Regions from separate parts of the Phyllobacterium sp. CCNWLW109 genome, predicted to be linked through region 2. Evidence: riboswitches for the same ligand, from Rfam matches in the RefSeq annotation. Region 2 holds a riboswitch; each other region holds the start of a gene.

Region 1 (2,249 bases), on a different contig from region 2:
TTTCGCGAAATGAAGGCCCGTCAGGCTTTCGAAAAGCCTTCTGAACGTCGTGTTCGCGAAAAAGCAGAAGCCGTTAGCCGCGCCCGCAAGGCCGCCCGCAAGCAGGCTCAACGCGAAGGCTTGTTGCCTGGACCAAAGAAAAAAGAACGTGTTGCACGCCCTGGCGCGCCAGCAGGTAACGACTATAATAATAATAATCGCTAATATCTGACGGGCTTTAACGCCCTTCATTGTGACGACAAACCCGCATGGCCAAATCGCTATAGCGGGTTTCGTTTTTTGTGGGACTACGCAGACATTCCGGGCAGTTTCAAAAAAGTGCCTTCTTGTGCGATGGGTCAATGTCTTTACTTATCGATTATCGCAGTTTTGGAGATATGATCCTATGGCACTCAGGCTCAATATTATAATCGCAAGCACGCGGCCCGGGCGTGGTGGTCCTGCTGTAGCAAAGTGGTTCAACGAATTCGCCAAGCAGGATGGCAAGTTCGACCCTGTGCTTATCGATTTGGCTGATTTCAAGTTGCCGGTCTATGACGAACCGAATCATCCCCGCATGAAAAAATACGAACATCCGCATACAAAGAAGTGGAGTGAGGCGATTGAGCCGGCCGACGCTTACATCTTTGTCATGCCTGAATATGACTACAACGCGCCACCTTCGCTCATCAATGCCTTGGTCTATTTATGGAATGAGTGGAACTACAAACCTGTAAGCTTTGTAAGTTATGGCGGTGTTTCCGGTGGATTGCGTGCTACCGAATCGGTCAAAGGGTTGATCTCGGCACTCCGTATGGTTTCGCTTGCAGAAAGCGTTCCCATTCCTTCGTACCAGCAGTTTATCAACGATGATGGCGTGTTCACGCCAAATGAACTGATAACTACCAGCGCCAGCACGGTTTTGACTGAACTTGCAAAATGGGCAGGTGCTCTGAAACCGCTTCGCGCTTCGTAATTTTATGAAGCGCTTGACAGCAATACGTCAGGCGGTTCACTTTAGGCCATTCACCAGGGGAGTCCCGACAAGGGGCTGAGATACTGCTTCAGGCATAGCCAAGCGCAGTGACCCGTTGAACCTGATCCAGTTCACACTGGCGTAGGGACGGTGCAAAGGTTATCGCGCATAGTGCATTCGCACTGAATCCATGATTGGATTCGCGAGGCTTCTTTCATCCTTCCGGCTCAGAACTGGGTTTCCTGCAATAACGCAAAGGAACCTGACGATGACTGCTGTAACAAAAATTACCGAGGCCCCGAAAGTTTCAACCGGGCCGCTTCCCGCCTCAATCAAGATTTATAAACCAGGGCAGATACATGCTGATATTCGCGTTCCCTTGCGCGAAATTGCGGTTCATCCCACCGCTGGTGAGCCAAACCTTGCGGTTTACGATTCATCCGGTCCCTACACTGACGCAACTGCAAGTATCGATATCAATAAAGGGATCGCACGTGTTCGTGAGGCATGGAAAATCGGTCAACAGGCCGATAGCTATTCCTATAAGGGGCGAATAATCCAGTCAGCTGACAATGGCTTCGCCACGGGCGAGCGGCTTACAAGAGAATTTCCTGTTCAATATCAGCCACGCCGCGCTTACGACGGAAAAGCGATTACGCAGCTTGCTTACGCCCGCGCGGGAATTATTACGCCTGAAATGGAATATGTCGCTATAAGGGAGAATCTCGGTCGGGAAGCCGCACGGAACCAAGTTCGGGATGGCGAGTCATTCGGTGCATCGTTACCGGATCATGTGACACCGGAATTCGTACGGGAGGAAATCGCCAGGGGGCGGGCCATCATACCTGCCAATATCAATCATCCTGAGCTTGAGCCTATGATCATAGGTCGGAATTTCCTCGTGAAGATCAATGCCAATATCGGTAATTCCGCCGTCACATCGTCGATGGAGGAGGAAGTCGAAAAGATGGTTTGGGCTATCCGCTGGGGTGGCGATACGGTGATGGACTTGTCGACCGGGCGCAACATCCACAATATTCGCGAGTGGATTATCCGTAATTCGCCGGTTCCCATCGGAACTGTCCCGCTATATCAGGCGCTGGAGAAGGTTGGCGGTATCGCTGAAGATCTGACTTGGGAAGTTTACAGAGATACGCTGATCGAACAGGCAGAGCAGGGCGTCGACTACTTTACTATTCATGCCGGTGTCCGACTGCATTATATTCCACTGACGGTTAATCGTGTCACGGGCATCGTCTCGCGAGGCGGTTCAATCATGGCAAAGTGGTGCCTG
Region 2 (2,249 bases):
AGCAATTCGTGATGCAGACCTGACAGAAGACGCAGGCCGAATATCGGTTCCAACAATCTGTATTGTGGGGGATCAAGATGGTTCGACACCGCCGGACGTCGTGCTTTCAATGGCTAAATTGATTCCGGGCGCGCGCTACGAAGTCATCAAGGATGCCGGGCATATTCCCTGCGTGGAACAACCCGAAATGCTCGTCGCGATCATTCGCGCCTTTATCGATGAGTTCAAACTTGAGGGCAATCCAATTTTGAGCAACTCAACCCTCAACTAGCTCAAGATGACTCGCCGCGAGTGAGGTGGATAAGCTGCATTCGATATAATGCGTGGTTCGACAAGCTCACCATGAGGGAAGTTTTGTGGGTCGCAGCGACAACTTGCTAGCCTTGCAAGAGTTGGCGCCCTGCAATCAATCGACCTCCCTCATCCTGAGCTTGTCGAAGGACGCACTTAGCTTGTGCAAATCAGACTTTCCAAAAATAATCTCGACAAACTTATCCAACAGCACCCGCTCTGCATTATTCTGTTCCTGTCCTTCCCGCGGGGAACAGCTTCCGGAGCCGTTCGAAGTTTGGGGAAGGATGGGCGCCTCCGATGGCGGGTTACGGACCCGCCATCCGGGGACGTTCTGTCCAAGGGTTCCCCTGCCGTTACTAGGAACGGCGCGTGCTGGACGAGCACTTTAAGGGGCGCAAGGCTAACGCATGGCGCGCCGCAAATGGCACTCCTTGGGTAGCCGAGGCCTCCCAAGCGGAACGGACAGAATGCAAAATCGCCGGACGGGCGGTCTTCGGATCGCTTAACCTACTACAAAGACGCGCTTCGATGACCGCCCGTCTTTCCCACCATCTCAATAGCCAGACGCAAAAGCGGGCGTGGCAAGGGGAAGGCATAACAAAAACAACCAGCTAGGCGATGGGCGCTTGCGTTGGCAGGACACAGTCACTAATCTTGCTTTGCTCTAACGGGGTGCCTGCATCAACAGGCTGAGAGACTGGAACCAATCCAGTCAACCCGCGGAACCTGATCCGGTTTGTACCGGCGGAGGGATTAGATGCGGCTTCACAAGCCGGCGCACCTATCCTTTTGAAGTTCAACTTTAGGAGGCGCCTATGCAGCCACTCGAATTTATGAAATTTGCCCTTGTTTCCAGCGCATTGGCATTTGGCCTTTCCAGCCCAGCAAATGCGGATGGCAAGCTGACAGTCTACACCTATGAAAGCTTTACCTCTGAATGGGGGCCAGGGCCAAAAGTCAAAGAAGCCTTTGAGAAGCAATGCACCTGTACTGTTGACTTTGTAGCAGTCGCCGATGGCGTTGCGCTGCTTAACCGTCTGAAGCTTGAAGGCGCATCGACAAAGGCGGATATTGTTCTCGGTCTGGATACGAACCTGACTTTTGAAGCTCAGCAAACCGGACTTTTTGCGCCGCATGGCATAGATACAACTGCTATCGACATTCCTGGTGGCTTCAAGGACAGCATTTTCGTTCCCTATGATTATGGCTACTTCGCTGTCATTTATGACACAGAGAAAGTCAAAGACGCACCGGTTAGTCTGAAGGATTTGGTTGATGGCGATCCGAAGCAGAAGATCGTTATTGAAGATCCTCGCACGTCTACACCGGGCCTTGGTCTCGTATTGTGGATGAAATCAGTTTACGGGGACAAGGCCAGTGAAGCCTGGGCCAAACTCAAGGATCGCGTTTTAACCGTCACGCCCGGCTGGTCAGAAGCCTATGGGCTTTTTACCAAAGGTGAAGCGCCCATGGTGCTTTCCTATACTACGTCGCCCGCTTATCATCTGATCGCGGACAAAACCGATCGGTACAAGGCAGCATCCTTCGATGAAGGACATTACCTGCAGGTCGAGGTTGCAGCGCAAACTGTAAACGGAGCCAAGAACCCGCTTGCTGCGCAGTTTTTGACATTTGTTACCGGCACGGCATTTCAGGATACTATTCCCGAAAACAATTGGATGTATCCTGCAGCTAAAACCTCAAATCCGCTCAATCCAGCCTTTGACACATTGGTAAAGCCAGCAAAGACACTGACTTTCACATCTGAAGAAGTGGCGAAAAATCGCAAAGCCTGGATCGACGAGTGGCTTGAAGCCATGAGCAAGTAGCATAGATGGCCGCCTCTTCGATGAAACCCTTGGCGGGAGGTCTCGCTCTCGCCTTTCTGGGCGTATTGGCGGGCGGCTCTCTCCTCAGTCTCGCCATTGAAGCTTTCCGTGGAAGCACGGAGGGCT
Region 3 (2,249 bases), 680 kb from region 2:
GCTCCATAAACACCGAGCGCCGAGAAGGTTTTCAAATCGGCCTGGATTCCTGCCCCGCCGCCGCTGTCAGACCCGGCAATAGTCAGCGCTATTGCGGTCATGCTGGCTCTCTTACCTGCAATGCCTCATCCACCGCCGACCGCAAAGCTTGCGCCGCTCCTTGCGGATCGTCCTGACGGAAGATCGCAGAAATGACCGCTACTCCATCGGCACCCGCTTCAATGGCAAGCGGCGTGCGCTCCAGCCCAATACCGGCGATAGCGCCTATGGGCAAATGCGGTTTTGCCTTGCGTATGATGGCAGCCAGGCGCTTGAACCCGTCAAAGCCGATCGGTTGCAGATTTTCCTTGGTGGGTGTTTCAAACAGGCCGCCAATACAGGCATAGTCAATATCGCCAGCAATTGCTGCTTGCGCGTCCGGCTCATTCTTGACGGTCAGTCCGATAATCGCATTTGGCCCGAGCAGATGTCGGACATCGGCAACCGCCATGTCTTCGCGCCCCACATGGACACCCTCAACGCCAGCGGCAAGCGCAACATCAATCCGGTCATTGACGAGCAAAGGAACGCCTGTCGCCTTGATCGCGGCGTGTATCTGCCGTGCACGATCAATCATGTCACGCGTTGCGGAGTTTTTGTCACGATACTGGATGATCGTCGCACCGCCACGCGCCGCAGCGAGAGCCAGCGCCCCCAAATCCTTGTCAGGGCCAATAGCATCAAAATCGACAATGGCATTGAGGCGGTAATCTACTTTTGTCACGTCACGGACTCCACTTTCAAAACTGGAGACCCGGATATGTGCGAAGAAAGACGAACCAGCGCGATAATTGCTCAATTCCCGTTCCTACGCCGGCATGATCCGGATCAGGTTCAAGGGTCTTGGCTCAGCGCCATCTCAGCATCGTACGATGCCCCCCTCGGAATGAAATCATGATGAGACGGCGCATCATGGAAGTCAATGCGCCGGGGTGGTTCGGCTTAACGAGTCAGTCGGACATATTCCCCGTCAACGGCCTTGCATGCGGCCTTGATCTTGTAAAGAAAGTCCGGCTCGATCACGCTCGCGGGACTTCCCCCGTCTTCCCACCAGTGATCATGCTCCTTCTGGTCGCAATCCAAAAGAGCCAGAGGATTGGTCGCGGTGGCGGTTAATCGAACACCGTCGACAAACAGGTTCGTATAGGTGCTGGAGTCCAAGGTGCTGTAGGTCGCATTATAGGTTTTATATTTCGAACCGGTATCTGCTTTGCAAACAACTTTGTTGTTCGTGGATGTGTTCCGGTAACCGATATCGCAGCCATCGGTCTTGACCTGCATAACCATGCGAAGGCTGCCTTCATCATATTCGCCAAGCTCGAATGTTACCGGCTTTCCTGTATCCGGGTCAGTGATGCCCGATCCTTTACCCCCTGCTCCGCTATGGTCTGTTGCGGTATAGGTAATTGTGCCCACTCTGACATCTTTGCCCCCCCGCGTGACATAGATGGAGACCCGTTTGTAATACCACCCGGTGACCGTATTAATCGTTATAGTAGCGCTTGACGGTTTCAATGGTGCCAATGCTTCCGCAAGCACACCTATAGCTACTTTTTCCTTGGCTAGTACCTTCATGAAAAGCGTATTTGTTTCGCCCGCGAGCGATACAATCACGCGTTGGTTGCTGGTATCAAAGCCGACCTGCATTTTATCCATCTCGGCGCCAAGATGAGCACGCAGATAGGCGCGTGCACTTGCTTCGGCAGCAGCCTTGTTTTCACCCGTAAAAACGGAGGCTCCGGCCAATGCCGCGGAATCTGCAATGCCCTGCAATCGTGAGCGATCGCCGCTTGCGCGGGTATAATCCACGGCAAGCCCGGTCATTCCCACCATAGGTACGAGCAACAATGCTAATGTGACGGCTGTCGCGCCACTACGGTCTTTCAGAAAGTTTCTTATTTTTTTCATGGCCCACTCCAGTCGCTGGGCAGACCATTGATTCAGCCATGTGAATGACGGCTTATGAAATTCATTCAGATTTTCACCATTCTGCATTCAGGCAGTAAAGAGCGCCTGAATGTTCAGCAATGGTAAAAATCCGGTGAACCTTACAGCTCTATATGGATGCTTCCGGCCGGACAAAACCCTCGCTCGCCAAAAGAAGATTGCGCGTGTAATCTTCCTTGACTGCGTGGCGGGCAAGGTCTGTCGCCGACAGGCGCTCCACCTCTGCGCCATTCTGCATCACCATCAGCCGGTCGCACATATGG

What was found. A riboswitch is a leader RNA that binds a small molecule or an ion and turns the genes downstream of it on or off. The one in region 2 is predicted to bind thiamine pyrophosphate.
Region 1: linked by a shared signal. The riboswitch ahead of thiC (phosphomethylpyrimidine synthase ThiC) and the one ahead of thiB (thiamine ABC transporter substrate binding subunit) in region 2 are both predicted to bind thiamine pyrophosphate.
Region 3: linked by a shared signal. The riboswitch ahead of thiE (thiamine phosphate synthase) and the one ahead of thiB (thiamine ABC transporter substrate binding subunit) in region 2 are both predicted to bind thiamine pyrophosphate.

The regions. Positions count from the first base shown of each region.
Region 1 covers NZ_JBBCBK010000004.1:475,710-477,958, forward strand. Annotated here, with positions in the region: gene rpsU (30S ribosomal protein S21) at 1-204, shown strand, start outside; gene V9K92_RS17785 (NAD(P)H-dependent oxidoreductase) at 386-955, shown strand; TPP riboswitch at 1,001-1,121, shown strand; gene thiC (phosphomethylpyrimidine synthase ThiC) at 1,224-2,249, shown strand, end outside.
Region 2 covers NZ_JBBCBK010000003.1:720,122-722,370, reverse strand. Annotated here, with positions in the region: gene pcaD (3-oxoadipate enol-lactonase) at 1-271, shown strand, start outside; TPP riboswitch at 953-1,064, shown strand; gene thiB (thiamine ABC transporter substrate binding subunit) at 1,110-2,123, shown strand; gene thiP (thiamine/thiamine pyrophosphate ABC transporter permease) at 2,129-2,249, shown strand, end outside.
Region 3 covers NZ_JBBCBK010000003.1:36,348-38,596, forward strand. Annotated here, with positions in the region: gene thiD (bifunctional hydroxymethylpyrimidine kinase/phosphomethylpyrimidine kinase) at 1-101, opposite strand, end outside; gene thiE (thiamine phosphate synthase) at 98-763, opposite strand; TPP riboswitch at 828-931, opposite strand; gene V9K92_RS10805 (TadE/TadG family type IV pilus assembly protein) at 982-1,947, opposite strand; gene V9K92_RS10810 (ABC transporter ATP-binding protein) at 2,096-2,249, opposite strand, start outside.